DNA from 4 places in the Borborobacter xinjiangensis genome. Region 2 is predicted to be linked to each of the others. Evidence: predicted binding sites of a transcription regulator. Region 2 holds the regulator's gene; each other region holds the start of a gene.
The links. Region 2 encodes LexA, which represses DNA repair genes until DNA is damaged. Its sites were predicted from a motif close to TGTTCNNNNTGTGTTCNG; they were not measured.
Positions count from the first base shown of each region.

Region 1 (7,416 bases), on a different contig from region 2:
TTGTAGAAGATGTCGGCGAAGCTGGTGGAGATGACACAGCGGATGCCGAAGTCGAGAAGCGCCCAAGGCGCATGCTCGCGCGAGGAACCGCAGCCGAAATTGTCGGCCGCCACCAGGATCTGTGCGTTGCGGTAAGCCGGCTTGTTGAGCACGAAATCCGGATTTTCCGAGCCGTCCTCGTTGAACCGCATTTCCGCGAAAAGTCCTTTGCCAAGGCCGGTGCGCTTGATCGTCTTCAGATAATCCTTGGGGATGATCATGTCGGTGTCGATGTTGACGATCGGCAGTGGAGCGGCGATGCCGGTCAGTGTCGTGAATTTATCCATGGCTTCTGGCCCGTCGATTGTTCGGGAAGTGTCTCGGCCCCGATTTACACAAAGGGCGCGTCGAATCAAAGGGGCCACGTCAAATCACGTTGAGTTCCCGGAACGGCCGGCCTTCGGCAATGCGCTCATAGCCGAAAGCCGAGCAGTCGATCGTCCTGTAGGCGCCGTGGACCAGAAGTTCGGCCAGCGCCTTGCCGACAGCCGGCGCCTGCTGCAGACCATGGCCGGAAAAGCCGTTGGCGAAGATGAAATTGCCGACTTCGGGATGCGGCCCGATCACCGCGTTCTGGTCGAGCGTGTTGTAGTCATAGTGCCCGGCCCAGGCGCGGGTGGCCTTGATCGCCTCGAAGGCCGGCACGCGCGTGGCCAGAACCGGCCAGATCGTCTCTTCGAACAGCGGCCAGTCCGGTTCGAAATCCGACGGATCGGCGGGTTCTTCGCCGTCTTCGGATTCGGCGCCGCCAGTGATGTAGACATTGCCCTCGGGCCGCACATAGATGCCGCTCGGATCGACGATCAGCGGCATGTCGGCGAATTTGTCGCGCGCCTCGAATACGAAGACGCTGCGCTTGCGCGGCTCCACCGGCAGGGGAATGCCCGCCAAGGCGGCAATCTTGCCGGCCGACGGTCCGGCCGCGTTGACGATGGTTCCGGCCTCGATGCTTTCGCCATTGTCGAGCGACACCCCGATGGCGCGATTGCCGGAGCGCTGAATGCCGGTGACGGAATGGCTGAGGAAATCGATGTCCTTGTGCCGCAGCGCCTTGCGAAACAACATCAACATCGCGTGGGCATCGAACCAGCCTTCGCCGGAGCGGCCGAAGGCGCCGGCCGAGATGCCCTCGGTCGACAACCAGGCAAAGCGCCGTTTCAGCGCGTCCGCATCCTCCAGAACGATATCGGTGCCCTCGGCTAACTGGACCGCATGGTTTTGCCGCAGGATCGGGAGGCCGCTTTCTCCCGCGAGGATGAGATATCCGCCTTCGCGAAAGCCGATATCGGCATCTTCGCCGAATTCCTGTTCCAGACGTCGAAACAGCGCCAGCGTGAACTGCGAGAGGCGGATATTTTCGGGAATCGAGAATTGCTGGCGGATGGAGGCGCAGGAAAGCGTCGTCGCCGAATGGGTGAATTGCGGATCGCGCTCGATCAGCGCGATCGAGCCGGAAAATCCTTCCTGGCGCAGATAATAGGCGACCGAGCTTCCCACGATCGCCCCGCCGATGATGATGACGTCGTAGCGGGCCATGTGCTGTCCTTGGATATCCGACTGTCTAAACCCTATCAGGGTTCATGGCTGGGTCTTGCAAGAGCCAGCATTGCCGGGCAAGAAGACCACATGAGCCGCCGCCTGGAAGATTTTCGATGAAGCGGCGATGGGAGCCGAGGCAATGAAACTCTACCGCTTTCTGACCGCGCCGGACGATGCGAGCTTCTGCCATAAGGTGACGGCGGCGCTGAACAAGGGGTGGCATCTCTTCGGCTCGCCGACCTATTCTCATGATCCCGACACCGGCACCATGCGCTGCGGCCAGGCCGTGGTGAAGGATGTCGAGGGCGTCGATTACGATCCCGGTATGAAGCTCGGCGACTTCTGACGGCTTCGATCTATCGCTTTATTGGAGCATCGGGTTTTCCGAAAACCGGATTTCACTTTTCGGTCCGGTGCTCTAATTCTGATCGGCCGCCTCTTCGATCTTTTCCATGTCTTCGTCCGACAGGCCGAAATGATGGCCTATTTCATGGATGAGGACATGGGTAACGATGTCGCCTAGCGTCTCTTCGTTTTCGGCCCAGTAGTCGAGAATGGCGCGCCGGTAGAGCGTCACCCGATTGGGACCCTCGCCGGTGTGCGGGTTCCAGCGTTCGGCGATGCCCCGGCCCTCGAACAGGCCGAGCAGGTCGAACGGCGTTTCCAGCGACAGGTCGTCCATGATTTCGTCGGTGGGGAATTCCGCGATCTGGATGATTATTTCGCCGGTAAATTTCCTGAAATCCTCGGGCAGATGGGCATAGGCCTCGAGCGCCATGAATTCCATTTCTTCCATCGACGGCGAAAGCTGATCATGCCACGAGCGGTTCTTGTAGACGCGAGCCATTCTGTTTCCTTTTGACCGCATATAGCCTGTCGAGGACAGGCTTTCGAGGCCTTTGCCGCTTCCGTGAGAAATTAGGGCGGAACCTCGGAGGTTGCAGGGCTTCGAGCAGGATCGTGTGTGGGAAAACCTTGGTTTCCCGGCAGGTTGCGGCAGGAATAAATTCTCCTCAAAGACCTGCTTGACTCTTCGAGTGGGCTCTGGAATCTATAAGAACATAACATGAACATACCAAAGAGCAGGCCGTCATGGTGGCACCCGCCGTGGCGCAGGAGGCCGTTTGTGCCCTGCGCCGGAAAATTGCCCGGATAGAAGGCGCGCTGCCAGGAAGCCCGGCAACGCCCGAGGACGCGCATCCCCAGCAGGCAGATTTCATCTTCCGGCATGACGGCGTGGCCGTTCCGGAAAGCCGCTTCCTTCGCACTGGCGCGGCTGATTTCGACGCAGCTCTTGACGGCGGCCTGCCGAAAGCGGCTCTGACGGAAATCCATGGGATCGAAACCCGCGATGCCGGAGCAGTGACGGGCTTTGCGCTGGCGCTTGCCGGGCGGATACTGAAGGAACAGGCAGGTCCTGCCTTGCCCCTCCTATGGATCGGCGCGACGGATATTTTCCAGGAAGCAGGCTTTCCCTATGTTCCGGGTCTGGCATCCCGTTTCGGCATCGAACTGGAACACCTGCTGATCGCAGAGGCGGCGAAGATTTCGGATGTCCTTTGGATTGCCGGCGAGGCGGCCGGCATGAAAGCGCTCTCAGCCATTCTGCTCGAAGTCCGCGGCAGCTCCCGAAATCTCGACCTTACCGCCACCAGGCGGCTGCATCGCCGTGCGCAGTCAGCCGGCCGGCCGGTTTTCCTGCTGCGGCAGGCCAGCGAGGCCGAACCGACCGCAGCCCCGGTGCGGTTGGTCGTCTCGCCGGCTCCAGCCGCGCCGCGCTGGACGATGGCTGGCCTTCTGGACGGCACTATCGGCCCACCCGGCTTCACGGTCAGGATCGACAAGAGCCGCCTTGCCCCGCCCGGACAGTTCACGCTGGAGTGGAACGCCGATGAACGCACATTCGAAGATCGACAGCCAGGAAGTTCCGGGACAGCGAATCCTGGCATTGTGGTTTCCGCATCTGCGCACGGAGCGGATATTGCGTCGGCGCCTGGGTCGGTCGTGGCGTTCAGGGCCGTTGGCCGCTCGGCCGCCGCTGGTCATCAGCCACCGCGAGAACAACACGCAGCGCATCGCCGCCCTCGACGAGCAGGCTGAAGCGCTACGGCTGAAGCCCGGCATGGGCATTGCCGATGCGCGCGCCATGCACCCTTGCATAGAAGTCATCGAAATGGACCCGGTGGCCGACCGCCGACTGCTCGAAAGCCTGGCCGACTGGTGCGACCGTTATACGCCGCTGGTGGCGATCGACGGCGAGGACAGTCTGTTTCTCGACATAACCGGCTGCGCGCATCTCTTCGGCGGCGAAAAGCCGCTGCTTGACGACCTCATGGCTCGCTTCTTTCATCAAGGCTTCGATGTCCGCGCCGGCCTTGCCTCGACGCCCGGCACTGCCTGGGCTGCGGCGCATTTCTGCGCCGAACCCATCATCGCGCCCGGCACGGAGGAAAAGACGCTGGCACCGCTGCCGCTGGCGGCGCTGCGCCTTGCCCCGGCAACGATCGCAAGTCTCGAAAGTGTCGGTCTGCGCACCACGGGCGGGATATTGCAGGCGCCGCGCGCGCCATTGGCGCGCCGCTTCGGCAAGATGCTGCTGACACGTCTCGACCAGGCATTGGGACATCTGGAGGAGGCGATATCGCCGCGTCTGCCCGTCGCGCCGCTGTCGGTCGAGCGGCACCTGATGGAGCCCGTTTGCCTGATGGAAGAGATCGAGCGCCTGGTTTTCCAGCTTGCGCTCAGCTTGAAGCCGGACCTCGAACGGCGGGAGGAGGGCGCGCGTGCCCTGCAGCTCATGCTGTTTCGTGTCGACGGCGCGGTCAGTCGCATCGGGGTTGGTGCTTCGCGCCCATTGCGCGAGCCGTTCCTGATCGGAAAATTGTTCCATGAGAGATTGAAGGCGCTCGAAGGGGCGTTCGATGCCGGCTACGGTTTCGATCTCGTCCGCCTGTCGGTTCTGGCGAGTGCGCCGTTCGAGGCCGACCAGGCCGATTTCGTCGGTGACGATCGCGGCGATGACGAGGATCTGGCGCTCTTCGTCGACCGCGTCTGCGCCCGCCTGGGCAGCGGCACGGTGCGCAAATCCGTCGACGTCGAAAGCCATATACCGGAGCGGGCAGTTTCTTGCGTGCCTTTTGGCGAAGCAGGCAAGAGGCCTGTTCGGGCAAAATCCGTGAAAGCCGAAGCCGTTCGAAATTTCCGGCCGATGCGCCCGATCCGTCTCTTTTCCCGTCCCGAACCGCTCGAGGTGACGGCCGCCGAAATACCGGAGGGTCCGCCCCTCCGCTTCCGCTGGCGCCGCGCGCTCTACGATGTCGTGCGCGCCGAGGGGCCCGAGCGCATCGCGCCGGAATGGTGGCGGGATGACGCGCAGGAAGCCACGCGCGACTATTTCCGTGTCGAAGACCGCAATGGTCGTCGTTACTGGCTGTTCCGCCAGGGGCTTTATGGCGCCACCGAGGCCAGTCCGCGCTGGTTCATGCAGGGGCTTTTCGCATGAACGCGGTTGCCGGAGCGGCCTATGCCGAATTCGCCGTGCAGTCGAATTTCTCGTTCCTGCGCGGTGCCTCCTCGCCCGAGGAACTGGCAACGACGGCGCATCGTCTGGGCCTGTCGGCCTTCGGGCTGGCCGATCGCAACAGTGTGGCGGGCACGGTGCGCGCCTGGAAGATGGCCGACGAAGCAAAGCTCGCCTACCATCCCGGCTGCCGCCTCGTCTTTTCCGATGGGACGCCGGATATCCTTGCCTATCCGCAGGACCGTATGGGCTGGGGCAATCTCTGCCGCATGCTGACCAAGGCCAATATGCGCGGCGAAAAAGGCGATCCGGATCTCCGCCGCGAGGATTTCCTGGAATTCAGCGATTGTCTGTCGCTTGCCATATTGCCGGATTTTTCGGTCCGCCAGGATGAGACGCTGCGCCTGCTGCATGGTTTGCGTGAGCGTTTCGGCCAGAACATACGGCTTGCGGTTTCGCCCTCCTATGCCGGGGACGACCGCTGGCGAATCGAGCAGGCGGCCGCCCTGGCCGCGACCGCCCGCATGAAGCTGATGGCGGTCAACGACGTGGCTTATCACGATCCCGGCCGGCGCCCGCTTCAGGATGTCCTGACCGCCATCAGGCTGACCGTCCCGGTCGACCGGGCCGGATTCCACCTGACGGCCAATGCCGAACGCCACATGAAGCCGCCGGCCGAAATGTCGCGCCTATTTCGAAGCCACCCGGAAGCACTCGCCGAGACGCTCCGCTTCGCACAAAGCCTCGATTTCTCGCTGGAGCAGCTCCAGTACAACTATCCGGATGAAATCACGAAATCCGGACTCTCTGCCCAGGAAGAGCTGGAAAGACTGGCCTGGGAGGGTGCGCGGGAGCGTTATCCCAATGGTATCCCCAAGACGATAATCGACGGTCTCAAGCACGAACTCGCAATCGTCGAAGGCCTGAATTACGCGCGTTACTTCCTGACCGTCCACGATATCGTGAAATTCGCCCGTTCGAAGGGCATATTGTGCCAAGGGCGAGGGTCCGCGGCCAATTCCCTTATCTGTTACTGCATCCGCATCACCGATGTCGGACCCGAGATCATGGACCATCTCTTCGAGCGGTTCATTTCCAAGGAACGTGGCGAGCCGCCGGATATCGACGTCGATTTCGAACATGAAAGGCGAGACGAGGTCATCGCCTATATCTACGACAAATACAGCGAAAAGCGCACCGCGCTCGCGGCTTCCGTCGTCACCTATCGCGCCCGCTCGGCACTTCGGGAAGTCGCCAAGGCTCTGGGCCTGTCGGAGGACGTGATGAGCGCGCTTTCCGGGTCGATCTGGGGCTGGTCGTCTTCCGAACTCGGCGACAAGGAAGCGAAGGCCGGTGGCCTCGACCAATCCGATCCGCTGTCCCGGCATGTTATCGACCGCTCCAACGAGATCATGGGCTTCCCGCGTCATCTCTCCCAGCATGTCGGCGGTTTCGTCATCACCAGGGATCGGCTGGACGAGGTGGTGCCGATCGTCAAGACGGCGATGGACGAGCGCAAGATGGTCGAGTGGGACAAGGACGATCTCGATGCCGTCGGCATATTGAAGGTCGATGTACTCGCGCTTGGCATGCTCTCCTGCCTGCGCCGGGCCTTCGACCTTTTGGAGAACCATTACAAGCATCATTGGCCCGAAAGGCTGGAACTAGCCACGATCCCCAAGGAAGAGAAAAGCGTCTACGACATGATCTGCCGCGCCGACACGATCGGCGTCTTCCAGATCGAAAGCCGGGCGCAGATGAGCATGCTGCCGCGCCTGAAGCCCAGGGAGTTCTACGATCTGGTGATCGAGGTGGCGATCGTTCGTCCCGGCCCGATCCAGGGCGATATGGTGCATCCCTATCTGCGCCGGCGCGAGGGCAAGGAAAAACCGGAATATCCAAGGCCCGAACTGAAAAACATTCTCTGGAAGACCCTTGGTGTGCCGCTTTTCCAGGAGCAGGCGATGAAGATCGCCATCGAGGCCGGAGGCTTCACGCCGGAGAAGGCGGACAAGCTTCGCCGCGCCATGGCCACCTTCAAGCGCACCGGCACGATCGGTACGCTGCGCCAGGAGATGATCGAGGGCATGGTCGCGAAAGGCTATGAACGCGACTTCGCCGAACGCTGCTTCAAGCAGATCGAGGGGTTCGGCGAATATGGGTTTCCCGAAAGCCATGCCGCTTCCTTCGCCCTGCTGGTCTATGCCTCGTCCTGGTTCAAGGCCTGGTATCCGGACGTGTTTTGCGCGGCGATCCTCAATTCGCAGCCGATGGGTTTTTATGCGCCCGCGCAACTCGTGCGCGATGCGCGCGACCAC
Region 1 covers NZ_JBLLVA010000015.1:23,668-31,083, forward strand. The annotation lists gene leuD (3-isopropylmalate dehydratase small subunit) at 1-326, opposite strand, end outside; gene ACLKMW_RS16235 (NAD(P)/FAD-dependent oxidoreductase) at 406-1,575, opposite strand; gene ACLKMW_RS16240 (DUF1737 domain-containing protein) at 1,718-1,924, shown strand; gene ACLKMW_RS16245 (metallopeptidase family protein) at 1,997-2,425, opposite strand; gene ACLKMW_RS16250 (ImuA family protein) at 2,671-3,678, shown strand; gene ACLKMW_RS16255 (Y-family DNA polymerase) at 3,599-5,080, shown strand; gene ACLKMW_RS16260 (error-prone DNA polymerase) at 5,077-7,416, shown strand, end outside.
Region 1: the regulator LexA is predicted to act here: its motif matches at 2,634-2,651, upstream of ACLKMW_RS16250 (ImuA family protein).

Region 2 (7,416 bases):
ATAGGTGCGAGCGGCTACTTTATGCGCGGACCCGAGCTATTGCCGGATATGCCGCCGGCTTCGGGTCTCAGCAACTTTTCGATCCACGTGGAAAACGCGCGAAATGCCATCGCCAAGCGAATCCGCGACGGTATCGACGGGCCGGAGGGCGAGATCGCCGCAGCCCTTGTCGTGGGGGTAAGAGCCGGCATTCCTGACGATATCAGCGAGGCGATGCGCCGAACCGGTATTTATCACATCATTTCGATATCCGGCCTGCATATGGCGCTTGTCGCCGGCACGGTAATGGGCACGTTGCGCGTCGTCTTCGCGTTGTTTCCGGCATTTGCATCGCGTCGGCCGGTTAAAAAATATGCGGCTGCCGCAGCCTTGGCGGCGATAGCTGCTTATCTGTTCATCTCAGGCGCAGAGGTCGCGGCCCAGCGCAGTTTCATCATGCTGGCGATCATGCTGATAGCACTACTGTTCGACCGTGCGGCGCTCACCCTGCGCAATCTGGCGACATCGGCAATCATCGTCATCGTCATCTCGCCGCATGAGGTCATCGGTCCGAGCTTCCAGATGTCGTTCGCGGCGACTGCGGCATTGGTCGGAGCCTATGCGATCTGGTCCGAGCGTCGGTCTGCCAGCCTGCATCGAACCTCCTTAACCGATCGTCCGCTCACCAGCGCCATGTTGAGAAAAAGCTGGGGTTTCATGGCCGCACTCGCGGTGACGTCAATCGTCGCCGGGCTGGCAACGGCCGTCTTCGGCGCCTACCACTTCCAGCGCGTCTCGCCGCTCAGCCTCGTGGCGAACCTTGCGGTAATGCCCATCGTGTCTGTCTTCGTGATGCCGTTTGCCGTCGCCGGCTCCATTGCCATGCCATTCGGTCTCGATGGGCCGTTCTTCTTCGTCATGGCCAAGGGTCTTGCCGCAATGATCGCGGTCTCGCGATGGCTCTCGCAACACTCGCCCGTTGATGCGGTGGGGCTCATTTCTGTTCATTCCGTCGTGCTGTGGACCGTGGCTCTCGTCATCGCCACTATGGCCACAACCCGGTTGCGCGTCACGGCGTTGCCATTCGCACTCGTCGGCCTCGTCACGGTCGCAAATGTCCGCCCGCCCGACATATTGGTGTCCGAAGACGCTCGACTGGTCGCAGTGCCGGTGGGCGAACAGCGCCTGGCGGTTAATCGCGCACGCCCGAACGAATTCACCATCGAAAACTGGCAGCGTGCGCTTCGGGCAGAAAAGATACTGAAGCCGGACGTTCTTAAGATGGCCAATCCAAGCGCAGCCGGCACTTTGCCGCCAGTCACGGACGGTTTCGTGTGCGATGCCGGACTTTGCCTCGTACGTCATGTTTCAGGCGCAGTGATTGCACATGCGCTTGACGCGGCATCAGCCAAACCTGCATGCGGACAGGCGGCCGTAGTAGTGGTCGATGATGCGACGGCGAGTAATGTATGCGAAAACCGTCGGACGCTGGTGGTCACCAAACGCGAGCTTGCGAGATATGGGAGCGCTGCAATCCAATTATCCGAGGCAGCGACTGGTTCACGAGCCGAAATCAGCTTTGCCATTAGCCGTCCGTATCGTCCGTGGCATACTCAACGGCGCTTCTCGCGCGAGGCTCGTGGATTGCCGCCCTACCGCCGAAAGGCGCCTCGGCGGGCAAATGCGTCTAATGCAGATGCAACAACCAGTTCGGGAGACAGTCGGACGCTCAAATAAACGGACACGAGCAACAGCACATCTCACCCCAAGCGCCCCGGTCTCGCGTAAACGCACTCAAGTGGTATCCGGTGATGCCAGCGATTAGCCGAGGCCAGGGCATGACCGTAAGAGTGTAAGCCGGTTTCCGAAAGAATTCCTGGGTGTCGATTGGGGCGCATGGCGCTCCAAGGAGTAAAAGCTGGGGCGCAGAAGCTCCCGCAATCTCACCCTGTCATCTGGAAGCGAAGGGCTGGCCTCAACGCAATCGAGACCAGGGAAGGCGCACCTGCCGCCGAAAGACCCTCAGTAGCGGCGGATCAACCCGACCAGCTTACCCTGCACCTTCACGCGATCCGGTCCGAAAATGCGCGTCTCATAGGCCGGATTGGCCGCCTCCAGCGCGATTGACGCGCCCTTGCGGCGAAACCGTTTCAGCGTCGCCTCTTCCTCATCCACCAATGCCACGATGATCTCGCCAGGATTGGCGGTGCTGGCATTGCGAATGATAACCGTATCTCCGTCGAAAATGCCGGCCTCGATCATCGAGTCGCCCTTGACCTCCAGAGCGTAATGTTCGCCGCCGGCGATCATCTCCGGCGGCACGGAGATGGAATGGGTCTTGTGCTGGATTGCGTCGATCGGCACGCCGGCGGCGATGCGCCCCATCACCGGAATCGAAACGGAGGCGTTTGAATCGTCGTTCTCCGCCACAGGCCCGCGAGCAGGCTCGGGCGAGCGGCGCCCAAGGCTGCCTTCGATGACGCTTGGCGAAAACTTCGCGCGTTGCGGCGCAAGACCGGGCGCGATGGAATCGGGCAGGCGCAGAACTTCCAGCGCCCGAGCCCGATTGGGCAAGCGCCTGATGAAGCCTCTTTCCTCCAAGGCGGTGATCAGCCGATGGATGCCGGATTTCGAAGCAAGATCCAGAGCCTCCTTCATCTCGTCGAAGGAGGGTGGTATGCCCGACTCCTTCAGGCGTTCATGAATGAAGACGAGAAGCTCGTGTTGTTTGCGCGTGAGCATCGCCACCCCGAAGAATCAAAGAAAAACAAACCCGGAACAAACACTATCTGTTCCAGTTGTGTTCCGCAACCGTTTAAATCGGTGAAAAGTGGGAGAGAGACGCGTCTCGGAGCGCAGATCAGGAAAGGCTTCGGCTGAACTCGGCATCCAGCGATTCCGGCCGCTGTATGACGGCGAATTCGATAGCCACGCCATCCTCGAAATGGCGTACCACCTGTCCACGCATCGTTCCGAGCGTGACCTGAACGCCTAGGGCCGGCTTTACGCTGATTTCGATCGCAGCGCCCGACAGCGACAGATCGATGATCCGGCACTGATATTGTCGCCCGTCGGTGAGTTGCAATGTGCTCATTGGATTGCGCGGTGCGACACGCTCATGGCGGCGGTCTTCCGGCAGGTCGAGTTCATGCTTGTTGGCAAGCCATGTCAACTGTGCGGCGAGTTTGTCCTTCTTGCGGTCGGAGGCGATGATCGTCATCGCAAATCCGTCTTGCATAGTGCGGGTCACGACCCCCTCGACGCGGCCGATATGATCGATATAGGCGATGACTTTTTCGCCGGGGTTGCCGATGCGGTCGCAACGCAGCGCGACATTGCCCGGTGACATATCGACCACCTGGCAGGGGTGTTCCGTGCGATCTTCGAGCATGAAGCGGCCATAGATTTTCACGCGGACGCGTTGAAAGCCGCGCTTTTCTACCGCAGTTGGCGCCTGGTGGATCGCCGCCGCCCTCATGATGCCCCTGTTCGCTCGAATTCCCGCATGGCTGCGCCAGTTTCTAGCCGCTAAATTACGCCACACTGGTTAACGAGCCGTAGCCACGAGGGCGGCAGCGTGCCGTCGTCATTGGGCCACGCCAGGGGACTGCAAGGGCAGGGATCTACTCGTCGAGCCCGCCGGGAAGCACGACGAGGTGACGTATGCGTCGGCCACCACGGAGAGAATCAGCCGATTCCGAGAGCGTTTTCTGGCTGGGGGCGAGCGGCGGCACGGTGACGGCTGGACGGTTTTTCAGGAACATCGGCTCACAGTCGGGATCGACGACCCGAACCGACTCGATCAGCGCATCGGTTATGGGGTCGGCGCCAAGCCAGAACGGCCTCTCGCCTGGAGTGACAATGCCGATGGCGCGCGGGCTTTCCACGCCACCTTCAAGCGGCAGCAGAAGCAGCTCGAACGGATTGGATTTGCCGCACCGCGTGCGGCCCTCGAAAACGACGACGACGACGGACTTGGCATGAAAGACGCCGTAGGCCAGCCGCGCGAGCAGCCGCCTGTCCTTTTCGCGCCACAGGGAGGGAAATGAAAAGCCCTTGAGCTCGCGCCCATATGTGGCGCAAAGCCGGGTGCCGGCGAGGCGGAATACCGCTTCACCGCGCGTGTCGCGCTCCAGAATGAAAGTGTCGGCCAACAGCGTCTTGATGTCGGCCGGCTCGACCTCTGTCCGCCTCGGTGCGGGACGCCCGTCCCGCAGTCGATTCCAATAATGGAACAGGTCGATCGATCCGTTCTGTTTCATACCGCTCCGCTCCGCACAATCTGCCGTCCGGTGTTCCATCGACAAACAGAAAGGCGTTGTTCGAGGAACTACATGCGGGGCGAAGCAGGTTGCGTGCCAGAGCGTATGCCGGCTTGTTAACCGATCGGATGTGTTAAGGTTAATGATTGGTATACGTTGCGGAGTAGAGAGCTGTATGGCACGTTGAAACCACTCCAGCAGCGGTCGCCTCGCGGCGATCGGCAGCACTTCAGTCAAGGTTTTTGGGAGAGCAGGGGGGCTCGACCGGCCGTCCAGCAGAAACGCTGGGCGGCTTTTTTCTTGGTGATTCGCCCATGCCGGGGTTAGAGGCTGCAGGCGCCCGCGCCCGACTTGGATGCTGCGAAGGGTTGCCGTGTAGCTGGAGACAAGATGACCGAGCGGAATCCAAATGAATATGACGGGGCCGATAAGGTTCGCCGCCGCGGCGAGCCGATGTTCAATTTGCCCGGCATTGTGATCGCGGCCATCGGCCTTTGCGTCGGCATCCATCTGCTGCGCGTCTACGTGCTGACGCAGGAGCAGGATATCGGGGTTCTGTTGCGTGCGGCCTTTATCCCGATCCGCTATTCGGGGCAGTTCATCATCGACGTCTATGCCTTCACCAGCCCTTTCACCTATGCGTTCCTGCACGGCGGCGTTGCGCACCTGCTGGTCAACATGATCTGGCTTGCCGCCTTTGGCTCCCCACTGGCAAACCGGCTGGGAGCGCTGCGGTTTTCGCTGTTCTGGGCCGTGTCGGGGCTTGCCGCCGCCGGGCTGCACTACGGCCTGCATCCGCTGGACCAGGCACCGTTGGTCGGCGCCTCCGGCGCGATTTCGGGCATGATGGGGGCTGCCGCGCGATTCGGCTTTCATATCGATCGTTCGTCCGGGAAGCCGGCTTTCGCCGGCCTGCCGCTGCCGGTGGCAGCCGTCTTTCGTTCACGCACCGTCGTGACGTTTCTGGTCGTGTGGATGATCGTCAACCTGGTCACCGGCATCGTGGGCTTTGCGCCCGGCGAGGCGGACCGCATCGCGTGGGAAGCGCATGTCGGCGGCTTTCTGGTCGGTTTCTTCGGCATCCAATTTTTCGAACCAAAGCGGATGTCGCAGCGTTAGGGAAAGCCTGTGTACTGCGGTACGCCGCAAATTGGGAGCCGCTTGAAATGATCCCGATCCCGGCGCACCATGGTTGCGACGGGGCAAGCTTTTGCGGATGTCCGCGACGGCTTTGAAGATTACGAATAGGAGGTCGCCATGGTCGCCATGACCGTGAAGGCAATTCTGGAAGAGAAAGGCCACGATGTTTTCACGCTTGGTCCCAACGAGAAGTTGGCTGATGCGGTAAGAATCATGGTCGATCACCGGGTCGGCGCGCTGGTGATCACCAATGGCGACCATAAGATCGTCGGTATACTGTCGGAGCGCGACATCGTCCGGACCCTCGCCAGGGAAGGCGCGGCCGCGCTGGATCAGGCTGTTCGCATCGCGATGACCCCGAAGGTCAACATCTGCAACGAACATCATACCGTCAACGAAGTCATGGAGATCATGACCAAGGGAAGGTTTCGGCATCTGCCGGTTGAGAAAAACGGCCTGCTCGATGGCATCGTTTCGATCGGCGACGTGGTCAAGCGCCGTATCGAGGAAGTCGAACGCGAGGCCGAGGAGATCAGGGCGTATATCGCAACTGCTTAGCCCCTAACGCGAGGAGCGCATCGGCTTTAGCCGCATTCCCGATCAATCCGGAATGCGGCAAGGCGCTAAGGATAGGTGCACGGTCTTATCGTTCCGGTGGCCCGAGGCGGCGAGCCAGATGGCTCCGCTTCAGCCAGTGATCCTGAAGCTGGTCGGCGCCTGGTCGGCATCGGCTTCGTCAGACGTAACGCTGGTGACGGATGCCCCGGGCGGGCCGAGCCGAAAGCGTTGCAGCATCGTTGAAACCGCGGCATCCGATCCTGCGATGAGCGCTGCCACGGAGCCGTCATTCTCGTTGCGAACCCATCCGGTCAGACCGAGCCTCTCCGCCTCGTCCCGGGTCCAGACGCGGAAACTGACGCCCTGCACCCGGCCCTCGATGCGCACCAGCATCGCCTTGCGTTCACCCTTCATTGCTAGCTCCTAGATCGACGTGCGTCCTGACGGACGCATACTGTCGATCTATCTCTTTGTTGGAGCATCGGATTCTTCCGAAAACGGCTTCCACTTTGCGGTCCACCGCGCGTCCGGTTGGTGGACTCGCAAGCATCATAAGGTCCAGTCCCCTGATGCGTCATTAATTCTCGCTCAGCTTGCTAGGTAAGTAGCTGGAATCGCGATACATTTTATAGCATCACGTCAACGCTGCTCATCGCTTACTCGCACGAAGTCTGCTCAGAATCCTTGTTTCGGCTGGGACTACCTGCTTGCGAACGTAAGAAAACCCCCGGCCCGGAGGGGACGGGGGTTGGAAGGCTGCGGAATGCGTTCTGGTGCCTACGGGATGTCGGACCTGCGGTAGAGCGTTTGCTTCAGCTCGTCAGGATCGCCGACCGGGACCACTCCGGCGGCGACAAGCGCTTTCTTCACCCGCGCGAAATGCTCGCCCCGTTCCCGCGCCAACGTGTGCAGCGACACGTACTCCTGTCGGAACCGCTGCAAGTCCTCCTCGCGGACGATCGGCTGCATCCATCCGGTCACGGGATTCTTCACGGTTTCGGCTGTCAGCAATCCGTTCTCGACCAGGGCCTTTACCGCATAGGTCCCCGCGGAAAGGAGTTTCTCAAGGTCGCGCAAGGAGTGCCCCTCGTAGGCGGGGCCCGTTACGAGCGGCCGGACCTCCTCTGCATCCACGAAGACGGAAAGGAATCCCGCCTGGCCGGGATCGCGGCCCACCCGGGTGAGCTTCCCGTCCAGCACCAGCGTGACGACATCCATCACGGCGCAGCAGGAGTGCCTGGCGGCTGCGATCAGCGGGACCATTTCAGGATCGCCGTGGAGGGCCGGATCGGCATCGCGCAGCAGCCGCTCGAGAAAGTGGTCGAGATCGCTCTTGAGGAACGCATGTGCGCCCTTGACCCGGCCGCCATCCATCATCGGCTTGATGAAGGCCCGCTCCATTAGGCCACGGTCGTGTGGGCGGGGAACGTTCAGGTAGTCTCGGGCCCGTTCCATGCTCATGGACTCCGCCAGTCCC
Region 2 covers NZ_JBLLVA010000005.1:93,438-100,853, forward strand. The annotation lists gene ACLKMW_RS08380 (ComEC/Rec2 family competence protein) at 1-1,716, shown strand, start outside; gene lexA (transcriptional repressor LexA) at 2,002-2,721, opposite strand; gene ACLKMW_RS08390 (PilZ domain-containing protein) at 2,840-3,457, opposite strand; gene ACLKMW_RS08395 (PAS domain-containing protein) at 3,603-4,241, opposite strand; gene ACLKMW_RS08400 (rhomboid family intramembrane serine protease) at 4,632-5,360, shown strand; gene ACLKMW_RS08405 (CBS domain-containing protein) at 5,508-5,939, shown strand; gene ACLKMW_RS08410 (acylphosphatase) at 6,069-6,353, opposite strand; gene ACLKMW_RS08415 (TniQ family protein) at 6,717-7,416, opposite strand, start outside.

Region 3 (7,416 bases), on a different contig from region 2:
GATCATCTGCATCTGGTCGCCGTAGAAGGCGATCAACTGACGCAGGAACGGAATAGGCAGCATGTTCTGCCCATCCTTGTTCTCGAGTTCGAAGATGATTTGGGTGAGGACCGGATGGGTGATGTCCTCGCCGGTCTTGGCGTCCTGGACCGTGAAATCCTCGCCCTTCTTGACCATCTCGGCGAGGTCCTCGAGCGTCACATAGGTACTGGTACCCGTGTTGTAGAGCCGACGGTTGGCGTATTTCTTGATCACCACCGGATCGTCTTTTGCGGGCATCAACATCCTCCCCGGACACCGGAATTTGCTGCAGGCAGCCGTATCGACCGCATTTTGCGTGAGGATAGGCGCAAACCGTCGTCAATTCCAAGTCCTTTGTGCAGTGCACGAATTTGTCTGGGCTTGTCCGTTGAATCTCCGTCGGCTTTGCTTTTCGCCGGCTAAGACTCGCCCGTCTCCGCGCCATTTCGCGTTTGACTCGGGGTCGCGAAAGGGCAAGAAAAGTCGATCAGTTGCGCCTTTCGACGATCCTTCCGAGTTTTTTGGAGACAAAAATGTCCGCAATCGTAGTAGCCAGCGCCGCCCGCACACCGGTCGGCTCCTTCAACGGCTCATTCGCCAACACGCCTGCCCATGAACTGGGTGCGGTCGCGATAAGGGAGGCATTGGCCAGGGCGAACGTCGATAGCCAGGAGGTCGACGAGGTCATCCTCGGACAGGTGCTGACGGCCGGACAGGGCCAGAACCCCGCGCGCCAGGCTTCGATGGGCGCCGGCTTGCCGAAGGAGACCACGGCATGGAGCCTCAACCAGGTGTGCGGCTCCGGCCTGCGCTCGATCGCGCTCGGCATGCAGCAGATCGCCACCGGCGACGCGAAGGTCATCGTCGCCGGCGGCCAGGAATCGATGTCGCTGTCGCCGCACTGCCAGCATCTGCGGGCCGGCGTGAAGATGGGCGACTTCAAGCTGATCGATACAATGATCAAGGACGGGCTGATCGACGCCTTTAACGGCTATCACATGGGCAACACCGCCGAAAATATCGCTCGGCAATGGCAGCTCAGCCGCGACGATCAGGACCAGTTCGCACTTGCTTCCCAGAACAAGGCGGAAGCCGCGCAGAAGGCCGGCAAGTTCAAGGACGAGATCGTCGCCGTCACCCTGCAGGGCAAGAAAGGTGATACCGTGGTCGACCATGACGAGTATATCCGCCACGGCGCCACGATCGAGGCGATGCAGAAGCTGAAGCCGGCCTTCGACAAGGAAGGCACTGTCACCGCCGCCAACGCCTCGGGCCTCAATGATGGGGCGGCCGCTGTCGTGCTGATGACGGAAGAGGAAGCCGCGCGGCGCGGCATCACGCCGCTCGTGCGCATCGCCTCTTGGGCAACCGCCGGCGTCGACCCGCAGATCATGGGCACCGGACCCATTCCTGCTTCGCGTCGGGCGCTGGAAAAGGCCGGCTGGTCGGTCGGCGACCTCGACCTGGTCGAAGCCAACGAGGCTTTCGCGGCGCAAGCCTGCGCGGTCAACCGCGACATGGGCTGGGACCCGGCGATCGTCAACGTCAATGGCGGCGCCATCGCCATCGGCCATCCGATCGGTGCATCGGGCGCCCGCATCTTCAACACGCTCGTCTTCGAAATGCGCCGTCGCGGCGCCAAGAAGGGTCTCGCCACGCTGTGCATCGGCGGCGGCATGGGTGTGGCCATGTGCGTGGAAGCGATGGGCTGAGGGAACAGCGAATAGGATGAGTGGCGCAGGCACGCGGGAGGGAGCCCCTACTCGCCATTCGCTGCCCGCTATTCGCCCAATGATCGGGAGGAGGACACCATGAGCAGAACAGCAATCGTCACCGGAGGCTCGCGCGGCATTGGCGCGGCCATTTCCATTGCGCTGAGGGATGCCGGCTACAAGGTTGCAGCCAATTATGCCGGCAATGACGAGGCGGCCGCCAAATTCAGGGAAGAAACCGGCATCGCTACCTATAAATGGTCGGTGGCCGACTACGACGCCTGTGCAGCCGGCATAGCCGAGGTCGAGGCAGATCTCGGCCCGGTGGATGTTCTGGTCAACAATGCTGGCATCACCCGTGACGCCATGTTCCACAAGATGAGCCGCGAGCAGTGGAACGAAGTCATCGGCACCAATCTCAACGGCGTCTTCAACATGACGCACCCGCTGTGGAGCGGCATGCGCGACCGCAAGTTTGGCCGCGTCATCACCATATCGTCGATCAACGGCCAGAAGGGACAGGCCGGACAAGCCAACTATTCGGCGGCCAAGGCGGGCGATATCGGTTTCACCAAGGCGCTCGCGCAGGAAGGCGCACGCGCCGGCATCACGGTCAACGTCATCTGCCCCGGCTACATCGCCACCGACATGGTCATGGCAGTACCTGAAAAGGTAAGGGAATCGATCATCGCGCAGATTCCGGTCGGCCGCCTCGGCGAGCCAGAGGAGATCGCACGCTGCGTGGTCTTTCTCGCCTCCGACGAGGCCGGCTTCATCACCGGTTCGACGATCACCGCCAATGGCGGGCAGTATTTCGTCTGAAGCTGGACGGCTAACGGCGCCGCCGAGCGGCGCCGTCTCCGGCGATCGCTTTTGTTATTTCGAGGGCAATGCAAGCCGCCCCGGCAATCGGCGCGCCCGCTTACCTGTCCCGCAATGACACAATTGCCTTAACGAAGATGCCTGGGCGTTGCAGCATGGGCGACTTTCCGAGCGATTTTTTGAACGCACGGCCCCGTCACCACACAAGATGTTGCGGTGAACAAAGCAGGAAACCCGCCCGATCAGTGATTCGTCGCCGCTTCGTTCCGGCTTTGACCGCAGACTTAACGCGAGCTTGCCGACAGGACCTGTGCGTCGGTCATACAAGGTTAAACAATCTTGAGGGGACCTTAACAATTGCGGCTTCGCTTGGACCTGGCGAGTCACGCCATGCGCAAAGGTTAACACGATCGCTAAAATTCGCTCGAAATGCGTTCCGAACGATTCAGCATGTCGAGCCGAAAAACCTGTCAAGTGCTATATCTAGTGTGGAACAAATCAGGAAAGCCGATAAATCGCTGATTCGTCGCCTGTTCGTTCCGTGTTTGGCTGAAAAGTTAACAGGCACCGAAGACAGGTCCTTGGGACAAATAAAAATCATTGATTTTCAATGGCTTATGTGAGAGAGACCAACCCCGACCGGCATAAGTTAACGCCCCTCCCCCGAATCTCTCCGCACCCGAAGACATCGATTCAGCATCTGGTGAAAAAATCTGGTGTGCAACTAGATGTTGGGGCGAACAAAAGATGAATCGTCGAGAGTCAGCGATTCGTCGCCGATTCGTTCCAGACTCGTTCCACCCGTTAATTCTCCAACATTTCCGCTTCCGTTTCCGCTTCCGACTGCCTATCTGTCGCAGCGAGACGACTTGCCTGGAAATTACCGCGTTGGCCTGTCAGCATGGGTCGCGAAACACACGTGGGAAAGGCCGAACCGCCTACGATGAACATCGAACCCCGACAATCCGCCCCGCTCCTGCTTTCCGGCCGCGATGTGACCGCCGTGCTCGGGCCGACCAATACCGGCAAGACCCATCTGGCGATCGAGCGGATGGTGGCCCATGAAAGCGGCATCATCGGCCTGCCGCTGCGGCTTCTGGCACGCGAGGTCTATGGGCGGGTCTGCGAAAAGGTCGGCGCCGACAAAGTCGCGCTGGTCACCGGCGAGGAGAAGATCCTGCCGCCTGGCGCGCGCTACTCCGTCTGCACGGTGGAAGCGATGCCGCGCACAACGGATGCAGCCTTCGTCGCCATAGACGAGGTGCAGCTTGCCGGCGATCTGGAGCGCGGCCATATTTTCACCGACCGCATTCTGCATCTGCGTGGCCGCCAGGAGACGCTGCTTCTGGGTGCGGCCACCATGCGCGGCATTTTGGAGCGGCTGCTGCGCGGCGTGTCGGTGGTGACGCGGCCGCGCCTGTCGCATCTTGCCTATTCGGGCTCGAAGAAGATCACCCGCCTGCCGCGACGCTCTGCGATCGTCGCCTTCTCAGCCGACGAGGTCTATGCCATCGCCGAACTGATCCGCCGCCAGCGCGGCGGTGCGGCCGTCGTTCTCGGCGCGCTTTCGCCGCGCACCCGCAACGCGCAGGTCGCGCTCTATCAGTCCGGAGACGTCGACTATCTGATCGCCACCGACGCCATCGGCATGGGTCTGAACCTCGACGTCGACCACGTCGCCTTTGCCCAAAACCGAAAGTTCGACGGTTTTCAATACCGGGCCTTGACGGCGGCCGAACTCGGGCAGATCGCCGGACGCGCGGGACGGCATCTACGCGACGGCACGTTCGGCGTCACCGGCCAGGTCGATCCCTTCGACGACGAACTGGTCGACAAGATCGAGAGTCACGACTTCGATCCGGTCAAGGTGCTGCAATGGCGCACGGTGCAGTTCGATTTTTCCAGCCTCGAAGCGCTGAAACATTCCATTGAGGCGACGGCGCCGGTCGAGGGACTGACGCGGGCGCTGCCGGCGGTGGACGCGCAGGCGCTGGAACAGCTTTCGCGCGACCCCGACATCAAGGCACTGGCGACCGGCCGCGACCGGGTAGCGCTTTTATGGGAGGTCTGCGCGCTTCCCGATTACCGCCGTATCGCCCCGGCACAGCACGCCGATCTTGTCGCCTCGATCTTCGTCGACATCGCCGACCGTGGCCATGTCGATGAAAACTACATGGCCGAGCAGGTGCGCCGCGCCGACACCACTGAAGGCGACATCGATACGCTTTCGCACCGCATCGCTCAGATTCGCACCTGGACCTATGTTTCGAACCGGCCTGGCTGGCTTGCCGATCCGATACACTGGCAGGAAAAGACGCGAGAAATCGAAGACAGATTGTCAGATGCGCTGCATGACCGGTTGACGAAACGTTTTGTAGACCGCAGGACTTCCGTCCTTATGCGCCGCCTCAGAGAAAATGCCATGCCAGAAGCAGAAATCAGCCCCTCCGGAACGGTCCTCGTCGAGGGCCATCATGTCGGGGAATTGCAAGGGTTCCGATTCACCGCCGACCAGACCGCGGCCGGGGAAGACGGCAAGGCCATCCGGGCGGCTGCTCAAAAAGCGCTCGCCGCCGAGTTCGAGACGCGCGCGGAGCGTTTTTCGACCTGCGCCAATGGCGATCTCGCGCTCAGCTCCGACGGCACGCTGCGCTGGATCGGCTCGCCGGTCGGTACGCTGGTCGCCGGGGAGGACGCGCTGAAACCCCGCGTCATCCTGCTTGCCGACGAGCAACTCACCGGTCCGGCGCGCGACAAGGTCGCCGCGCGCGCTGATCGCTTCGTCAATTTCCAGATCGAAACCCTGCTCAAGCCGCTGATCGCGCTCAGGGATGCCGAGCAACTGACTGGAATTGCGCGCGGCATCGCCTTCCAGCTCGTCGAGAATTTCGGATTGATCAATCGCCGCGAAATCGCCGACGATATCAAGACGCTCGATCAGGAGGGCCGTGCGAGCCTGAGGCGGCTGGGCGTGCGCTTTGGCGCTTATCACATATTCCTGCCCGCGCTGCTGAAGCCCGGACCGGCCGGGCTGGTGACGCTGCTATGGGCGCTGAAGAACGACGGCAAGGAATTGCCGGGCTTCGGAGACGTGGTCCACTCGTTGGCGGCGGGCCGCACCTCGGTCATCATCGACCCGGCCTTCGACAAGGCATTCTACAAGCTGGCGGGCTTTCGCAATCTCGGCCGGCGGGCCGTGCGCGTCGACATTCTCGAGCGTCTGGCCGACCTGATCCGGCCGGCCCTAGCTTGGAAGGCCGGCGCGGGACCCCGTCCTGACGGCGCCTATGACGGCAGCGCCTTCCTGGTGACGCCGGCAATGATGTCCATCCTCGGCGCCACCGCCGACGATATCGAGGATATTCTGAAGGGTCTCGGCTATCGCGGCGAAGCCAAGCCGGCGGCCGAGGTCAAGGCGCGACTGGAAGTGCTCGACGAAGCAGCACTTGCGGCGAAGAAAGCTGCGGATGCCGATACGAAGCCCGACGGCGAGGGCGCCACGGAAAGTGAACCGACCGCAGCGGTGGATCCTCGACCTGAACAAGCAGCGGCCGACGCCGGTGCCATTGACGGAAGCCAGGACTTTGCCGCTCCCTCGGAAGATCGCACCGAGACGGCTGGTGACGCGGCCGCACTCCCAACGAACGTCGAAGACACCGCGCCACCAGTAGGATCGGTCGATGCGGCCCCGACTGCGACCGAGCAAGCGTCGCAACCGAGCGCCGCCGAAAGCCAGGCCGAAGAGCCGAAGCCCATTCTGCTTTGGCGTCCCGCCCGCTTCGACAGGCGAACGCATCATCGCCAGGACAACCGCCAGCGCGGCCGTCCGGCGGAGGCAAGGAGCCAGCAAAATGGCGGCCGGCCGGAGCGCGACGGCGATCAGCGTGAGCAGGATGGCAAGAGCCGTTTCGATCGCGGCAAGTTCAAGAAATCGGCCAAGCCGAATGCCGGAAATGGCAGGCATGAACACCGCGACGATCGCCGCCCGGCCAAGGGCGGGCACGGCAAGCCGGCATTCCAGCCGAAGCCGCGCGAGGAACGGCCTGTGCGCGTCGATCCGGACTCGCCCTTCGCCAAGCTTGCTGCATTGCGCGACCAGCTCAAGAAGTAGATGCCAGCCGACGGTCGTCAGCGTATCGACAAATGGCTGTTCTTCTCGCGCGCCGTCAAATCGCGCTCGCTTGGGGCAAAACTCGCCCAGGCCGGGCGCGTGCGCATAAATGGGGAGAAAACCAGCCAGGCCGCAGATTCCATTAAGCCAGGCGATGTGCTGACGATCACGCTGGAGCGGCGCATTCTCGTCTACCGGGTCGTTGCGCCGGGCACCCGGCGCGGTCCGGCAGAGGAAGCGCGACTGCTCTATGAAGACCTTTCGCCGCAGCCAGCACCGAGGGAAGCCCGCGGTGAAGGAAACTTGGGGCCGCAACGCGATCCGGGCAGCGGTCGTCCGACCAAACGCGAGCGGCGCGAGACAGACCGGCTGCGCGACAGCGATTGACGAGCGCTTCCGTCCAATCCCGTTCGCCAAGTCGGAACGGCTTTCCAGGAGAGCGCGACTGCGCGCAATGGCCGCCCTTGAAACACCCCGTCAAAGCGGTTACCTCACATCCAGCAAAGGAAGGAAGGGGCAAGCCCCGGAGCCACTAGCATGACCTATGTCGTGACCGACAATTGCATAAAATGCAAATACATGGACTGCGTCGAGGTCTGTCCGGTGGATTGCTTTTATGAGGGCGAGAACATGCTCGTCATCCATCCTGACGAGTGCATCGACTGCGGCGTTTGCGAGCCCGAATGCCCAGCCGACGCGATCAAGCCCGATACGGAACCCGGCCTCGAAAGCTGGCTCCAGATCAACGAT
Region 3 covers NZ_JBLLVA010000007.1:40,820-48,235, forward strand. The annotation lists gene phaR (polyhydroxyalkanoate synthesis repressor PhaR) at 1-279, opposite strand, end outside; gene ACLKMW_RS10070 (acetyl-CoA C-acetyltransferase) at 555-1,733, shown strand; gene phbB (beta-ketoacyl-ACP reductase) at 1,833-2,555, shown strand; gene ACLKMW_RS10080 (helicase-related protein) at 3,499-6,666, shown strand; gene ACLKMW_RS10085 (RNA-binding S4 domain-containing protein) at 6,667-7,053, shown strand; gene fdxA (ferredoxin FdxA) at 7,204-7,416, shown strand, end outside.
Region 3: the regulator LexA is predicted to act here: its motif matches at 3,338-3,355, upstream of ACLKMW_RS10080 (helicase-related protein).

Region 4 (7,416 bases), on a different contig from region 2:
TCTCCAGCCGAACCGGCCCGTCCTCTTGTTCCTCGGCCCTTGCTGTCTCGAGGGCTCCGACGATCCGTATGATCACCGTCGCCGCATAGGCGACCGGTACCAGCCAGTGCCAGGCCGCCGGTACCTGGCTTATTGGAAAGAACATGGATCCCAGGAGGGTTTGTATCGGCAGCACGGACAAGGCTGCTACCCCGCCCCATAACAGCGCTCCGGCCGCGCGCCGTTGCCAATACGCCTCGAAGGGGAGCGCCAGGATCAGCACGGCAAGCGGCGAAGCAATGCCTCCTGCCGCCGCAACGAGGACGGAAAGCACGATCGTCCCCGATACCAGCCCGACAATACCGGCGATTCTGTCCCTCGCGCTTGAGGAGACCAGCAGAACCCCAATCCACGCCAGGCTGAACGTGGCGCAGATGAGCGCCAGCGTCATTGACGGTCCGAGTGATGCCGACAGAAAGAAAGCGAAAGCCGCAGCCAGGAAAAAGGGGGCTGCCAGGAATATCCCGACCAAACGGCGCTGGCGCGCCCGATCGTCTTCCTTCGTGATCGACAGCGAAACCAGCCGGTCACATCCGGCAGTCGCAGCCTCGACGATCTCGCCAAATCTGGTGGTGGACAATCTCACTCAAAGTACCCGTACTTGATCCACCTGGCGGATCGCTTTTGATTGTCCGAAACTCGCATCCAGCCTTTAAGGAATGGATAAAGCGCGGCCAGTCACCGGCGCCCAGGCGGCAAATGCCGTCATCACGGGGGCCGAAAACGCCGGTGAATTTCGCGCATGGTAAATGGACCGTTAGTCCTGTTTTCGCCGCACCTGTGCGTCCGACCAATCTTCTTCGGCTTCGATCTGCCGGATTTTCGATGTAAAAACAAAGGAGTGGGCGAAAGCTATCTGACCGGCTCCCTCGTGATCGTGCATGTCTCGCGACATGCCCACGAGCGAATCGTTAAAGTTTTCCGGCGGATTTGCCGAAAATGCCGTCGAGTTCCGCAAGCGCTCCTTTGCGCGGTCGTGTCAATCTTCTCCCAACGAACGAGGTCGTGCCGCAAAAATGCGCGACCCGCATGATACGCGAGGCAGGTTATGGGCTTTCTCATTCGTATTGCGTTCTGGTTCTCGCTGGTTTTGCTGGCGCTGCCGTTCGACATGGGCGGCACCGCCGATGGCCAACCGAGCGTCGGCGCGATTCAGACGTTCCTTGCCGCGCGTGAGGCAGTCGGCGACATGAGCGGAATTTGTGAGCGCAAGCCCGACGTCTGCGAAGTTGGCAAATCGGCCCTTCATACCGTGGGGGTGCGGGCGCGCGAGGCAGCACGTCTTGCGTTCGAGGCGCTCGACGACCAGTTCGGCACGCCCGACGCTGCGATCACCACGGGCAGCGTCGCACCAGCGGACGATGTCAAAGTGAATTGATTCGGCCGGCTCGGTAAAACGCTCTGACTTCTTTTTCCGTGACGTTGCGGGCCGACGTGCTTATATCAGGCCCATGACAGCAAGCATTCAGTCGATCCAGGACGATTTCGCCTTCCTCGATGAGTGGGAAGACCGCTATCGCTATGTCATTGACTTGGGCGATTCGCTGCCTCCCTTCCCGGATTTTGCGCGCGACAATGCCCACAAGGTTCCCGGCTGTGTCAGCCAGGTCTGGCTGCTCACCGATCAGGATGAAGGCGCCGATCCGGTTATCCGCTTCCAAGGCGATTCGGACGCCCACATCGTGCGCGGCCTGGTGGCGATCATGCTTGCCTTGTTCTCCGGCCGGCGTGCCAGCGATATCCTTGCTACCGACGCGGAAGCCGTCTTGCGTTCGCTCGGTCTTGATGAACATCTCACCCCGCAACGCGCCAACGGGCTGCGGTCCATGGTCAAGCGCATCAAGCGGGATGCCGAGGTAGCGCTCAAGCAGGACGCTTGAGCGCAGAGTCAGCTAAATTATTTCCGGCCGATAGTCGTCGCTGCCCCAATGCAGCACCGGCGGCGGCTCGTGGTGACGCGGGGCGGATTGCGGCCGATAGTGGCGACTGAGAACACCGAGCGCGCTTTTCAACACGATCTTGGCCGACCGAACCGGCCACCCGCGCTCCGACTCCACAAGTTCCAGCCCCTTCAGGAAGCAGCAGACATCGATCAGAACGCCGGACAGTTCCGGTCCGACGGCCACGATCGCACGCTCCACGCGCAGTCGCGCTGCAAGTGCCGCATCCGTCAGTTCGACCGCGCCGCCGACACCGCCGCGCCGGCCGGACGCCACGCTTGCCACCCAATTCGCCCCGAGCCGCGGCATGAGCTGGCCGCGCGTGTAATCCGCTCGCAGCCGCTCTCCCGCCTCGAATTCCGCTCTGGAGAGGAACGGCGTGCCACCCTTGGACTTCCGCCGCATCAGATGCCCCAGCGGCGATTCTGACAGGTTGACGATCGCCTGAGACATTTCTCCATTCACCTCGAGGGCGATCGCATCCAGGTCGCGATGATCTTTCGCAGCGTTCCCACGCGACATCGACGCCTTGGCCGCAGCCGACAGCACGATATTTTCGCCTTCACGCATGACAATGCCGTCGCGCAGCAATTCGACAAGCTGAGCCTGATCCAACGATGTCGTGCGCCCGTTCTTGTCCTCCAGCAGTAGCGTACCGGCAATGGCCCCTTGCCGGACCCTGCCTGGACCGCCAGCCAGAAAGCGCATGATGCGCAGCCTGGCCTTTCCTGCCTCCGCAAGTCCGCTCATGGTCACAAGCCCAACCGGTCGCGGAATGCGGCCATCGCGACACGCTCGGTCATCACTACGACACGATCGAAGTCCTCATCGTCGCGCATGTCCTCGATCAGATGGCAGGCATGCACGACCGTGGTGCGATCTCGCCCGAACCCTCGTCCCACGTCCGCCATGCTCACGCCCAGCACGACATGGGTCACATACATCGCGATCTGTCGCACACGCGAGACGTCGAGCCCGGTTCTGCCGGGCCTGCGCAACTCCTTGCCTGAAACGTTGAACAGTGCCGAAACGATATCCATCATGCATTCGCAGACTTCGACGGCACGTTCACCGCGTACACCGCCGCCCTCCCTTGTCGCGGAAGACGACGCCACTGGTTTCGCTGAAATGTCGGCGTCCTGCGAATATTTTCTGGATGCTGTAGCCATCGCGTGTACTGAACTCTGCCCTCCACAGAAATAGGAATAAGTTCTTATATTGCACAATGGCTAACATGTGAACAAAGGACGAACGATTTCCCCAGATCGTGATCGTTAATTTATTGATAACAAACGACATCTCCGCAGGGCGGATGCGTTTTCGCGCTCACTTCGTCCCCGCCCCGAGACCGCATTCGATAGTGCCGGCATCACCACAATGGGGTTCCCACCTACGATGAATGACATACGCGCCGAATCCGCAGCGTTCAAAACCCGCCTATCCGCAGAAGCCGCGAATGCACGACAGATGGCTGCGCTGCAGCTCGCCTGCGGTATCGATCTTTCAGCGGCACTTGCCGCCGGCGAGGAGGAAAGATCGAAACTCGTCACGCGGCTCCAGCGCGCAATCGAGCGGGAGCGGCTGAAAGGCCTGCGACGTCATTGGAGTTATGACCTTAACCGACACATAGCCCTGAAGCAGTTGCTGGATCGCCTGGTCTCCCGTGGGCGGCCACAGGCTGAAGGCGGTTGCGCCTAAAAACAGGTGCGCGCACCCCTCGCTTTGTGCGCCAAAAGCGAGCCGCCGCCCGAAAAATGGCGTTCACAAAAGCAGAACGGCGCCCGAAGGCGCCGCAATATGCTCCTTGGCCCGGTCGATCACCTGCCGGCGCGTTTACGGCCAAGCCCCATCTTCTTGGCGAGTTGCGAACGCGCCTGAGCATAGTTCGGCGCCACCATCGGATAGTTCGCGTCAAGGCCCCACTTCTCGCGATACTGATCGGGCGACAAGCCGTAGTGCGTCATCAGGTGACGCTTCAGCGACTTGAACTTCTTCCCGTCCTCGAGACAGACGATGTAATCGTCGTGAACGGACCGCTTCGGGTTTATCGCCGGCTTCTGTTTGTCCGCCGGCGGCTGCTCAGGGGCGCCACCGATGCGTCCAAGCGCTGCATGCACATCCGCGATCAGATTCGGCAGTTCTCCGACGGGCACCGGATTGTTGCTGACATAGGCGGCGACGACGTCGGCCGTCAGTTCAATCAGCATATCGTGAGTTCTGCTTGGTGTTTCGACAGCGTCCATAGTCGTTCAGGCCCAACGTAAATTCGAGTAGCGCCCCCTGCGGCGCATCATGATTTGCAGGAGTTAGCCACGTTATCGTAGCTCGCTACATTCCTATACCGTTAAAGTAAGTCAATTCAATAGTTTTTTATAAAATGAAACAGTTATCAGTCATTCCAGTTATTACAAGCACCTATTTTCGGACTATCGTCTCATCCACCTCCGTTCTACGTTGACTGCAACAACATGTCGCGTGTAGCTCCGTAGGATTACATCCTTTTATCTTCTCTAAATCAACCCTGAGTAGTCCTTTTAAAGCGCAGGGCTGTATCGCATCAGTACACGCTTTATCAAGCCCCATGGCTGCCGTCGATGCCGAGGCACGCACGATCGAGCCGGAACGGTGCCAAAACCTCTTGAACCCGAAAGATGCTCGTGTTCATTCGGCACTCGACAACCCTATTCAAGCGAGGCGACGATGACCCGAGCCGGAACATTTCCTGATATCGAGAGCCCCAGGAGCGAGGAGCGCCCGACAACCGACACGCGTCACGGCGTCACTCGAACGGACGAGTTCTCCTGGTTGCGGGCTGAAAACTGGCAGGACGTATTCCGCGATCCCTCGCTTCTGGATGCCGCCATCCGCAGCCACCTCGAAGCTGAAAATGCCTACCAGACGGCCCTCATGGCCGACACCGTCGACCTTCAGAAACGGCTGTTCCAGGAAATGAAAGGCCGAATCAAGGAGGATGACTCTTCGGTGCCGATGAAGGATGGCCCATTCGCATATGGCTCCTCCTTCAAGAAGGGTGGCGAGCAGCCTCGCTTTTTCCGCACTCCACGCGACGGCGGCACGCAGCAAATCATACTCGACGGCGATGCCGAAGCCGAAGGCAAAGCGTATTTTCGCATCGGCGGCGTCGATCATTCATCCGATCACAAGCGCCTGGTCTGGGCCTTCGACGACAAGGGTTCGGAATTCTACACGCTGCACGTTCGCGACCTCGCGGATGGCAAGGACTTGGCCGACGTGGTGCCCGATACCGGAGGTTCCGGCGTCTGGAATGCCGCCAATGATGGCTTTCTCTACACAAGGCTCGACCAGAACCACCGGCCGTCGAAGATCCTGTTCCACAAGCTCGGCGCCGATCACGCCAATGACCGACTGGTCTATGAAGAAACCGATCCCGGTTTCTTCATGAATGTCAGCGGCTCGCGGCGCAACGACTGGATTTTCATCGGTATCAATGATCACGAGACCTCCGAATACCGGCTGCTGCGCACTGCTGACCCCTTGGCCGAGCCGCATCTGGTCGCCGCTCGTGAAACCGGGCTGCAATATGATCTCGAGGAAGGCGGCGACATCTTCTTCATCCTGACCAATGCCGATGGCGCCAAGGATTTCAAGATCATGACCGCGCCGGTCGGCGCACCCGGCCGGGCCAATTGGAAAGAGCTGGTCGCCCATGAACCCGGCCGCCTCATCCTTTCCGTCATGGGTTTTCAGGACTTCATGGTGCGCCTCGAACGCAAGGACGGCCTGCCGCGCATCGTCATCCACGACCGCGCCACGGCTGAAGAACACCTGATCTCGTTCGAGGAGGAGGCGTTTTCGCTCGGCCTTGCCGGCTCCTACGAATATGACACCGATACGATTCGCTTCTCATATTCGTCGATGACGACGCCGAGCCAGCTTTTCGACTACAATATGCGCACGCGCGAGCGTGTGCTGCTCAAGACTCAGGAAGTGCCTTCCGGCCACGATCCCGCCCGCTATGTGACGCGTCGTCTGATGGCTCCGTCGCATGATGGCGAACTGGTGCCGATTTCGCTCATCCATCACCGCGACACCCCGCTCGATGGTTCGGCGCCTTGCCTGCTTTACGGCTACGGTTCTTACGGAATCACCATCCCGGCGGGCTTCAACACCAATTGCCTGTCCCTGGTCGATCGCGGTTTCGTCTATGCAATTGCCCACATCCGTGGCGGCAAGGACAAGGGCTATGCTTGGTATGAGGACGGCAAGCGGGAAAAGAAGACCAACACATTCCTAGATTTCATCGCCGCGGCGCGCCACCTCGCCGGCGAGCATTACACCGCTCACGATCGTATCGTCGCCCAGGGAGGCTCGGCCGGCGGCATGCTCATGGGGGCGGTCGCCAATATGGCGCCGGAAGCATTCGGGGGGATCGTGGCGGAAGTTCCTTTCGTCGACGTACTGACGACGATGCTCGACGACACACTGCCACTGACGCCGCCGGAATGGCCCGAATGGGGCAACCCGATCACCTCCGAAGCGGACTACAAGACCATTGCCGCCTATTCGCCCTATGACAATGTGGCGCCACGCTCCTATCCGCCTATCCTTGCGGTTGCCGGCCTCACCGACCCGCGCGTCACTTATTGGGAGCCGGCGAAATGGGTGGCGCGGCTGCGCAAGCTCAAGCTGGACAACCATCCGGTCCTGTTCAAAATCAACATGGATGCCGGCCATGCCGGTGCATCAGGCCGATTTTCCCGGCTTGAGGAGATCGCCTTCACTTATGCTTTCGCGCTGAAAGTCACCGGCAAGGCATCGGCCGATCCGGCTTGACCATCGCATCCCTGTGCGATCAGCTTTCCGGCTGATTGCGCGGCGGATATCCGTTCGGATGCGGGGGAACTGCCTTCAGGTAAGCGGCGATTGCCTGGCGGTCTTCGGCGCTAAGCTTCGCCATGTTCTTTTGCACCTCGACCATCGAGCCTCCGACCGAATCGAAGTCCGGCGTGAAACCGGTTTCGAGATAGCCGGCGATGTCGGCCTCTGACCATGAGCCGATGCCACCCTCGCCCGAGGTAATGTTGGGGACGACGCCCTCCCCTTCGGCAGCGACCGCTCCCGCCAGCCACCGGCTTTCGTCGGTTCCGCCGATAAATCCGCGCGGACTGTGGCATTCGCCGCAATGGCCCGGCCCCTCGACCAGATACCGGCCGAGGCGCTCGGGCTCGGATGCCGCCTCACCGAGCGCGATCACAGGCGCGCTGTCGACATAGAGCAACTTCCACAGCCCGATGCCGCGACGAATATTGAACGGAAAGGACAGCTCGTGATCGGGCGCCTTCCCGGACACCGCCGGCAGCGTCTTCATGAAAGCGAAGAGATCGGCAACATCGGCAGGCTGCATCCGCGCATAGGAGGGGTAAGGAAACGCCGGATAATAGTGCCTCCCTGCAGG
Region 4 covers NZ_JBLLVA010000020.1:66,427-73,842, forward strand. The annotation lists gene ACLKMW_RS19030 (ATP-binding protein) at 1-619, opposite strand, end outside; gene ACLKMW_RS19035 (DUF5330 domain-containing protein) at 1,088-1,417, shown strand; gene ACLKMW_RS19040 (SufE family protein) at 1,491-1,919, shown strand; gene ACLKMW_RS19045 (DUF6456 domain-containing protein) at 1,932-2,729, opposite strand; gene ACLKMW_RS19050 (helix-turn-helix domain-containing protein) at 2,732-3,148, opposite strand; gene ACLKMW_RS19055 (cytoplasmic protein) at 3,375-3,677, shown strand; gene ACLKMW_RS19060 (Ros/MucR family transcriptional regulator) at 3,797-4,222, opposite strand; gene ACLKMW_RS19065 (S9 family peptidase) at 4,680-6,794, shown strand; gene ACLKMW_RS19070 (cytochrome c) at 6,814-7,416, opposite strand, start outside.
Region 4: the regulator LexA is predicted to act here: its motif matches at 3,216-3,233, upstream of ACLKMW_RS19055 (cytoplasmic protein).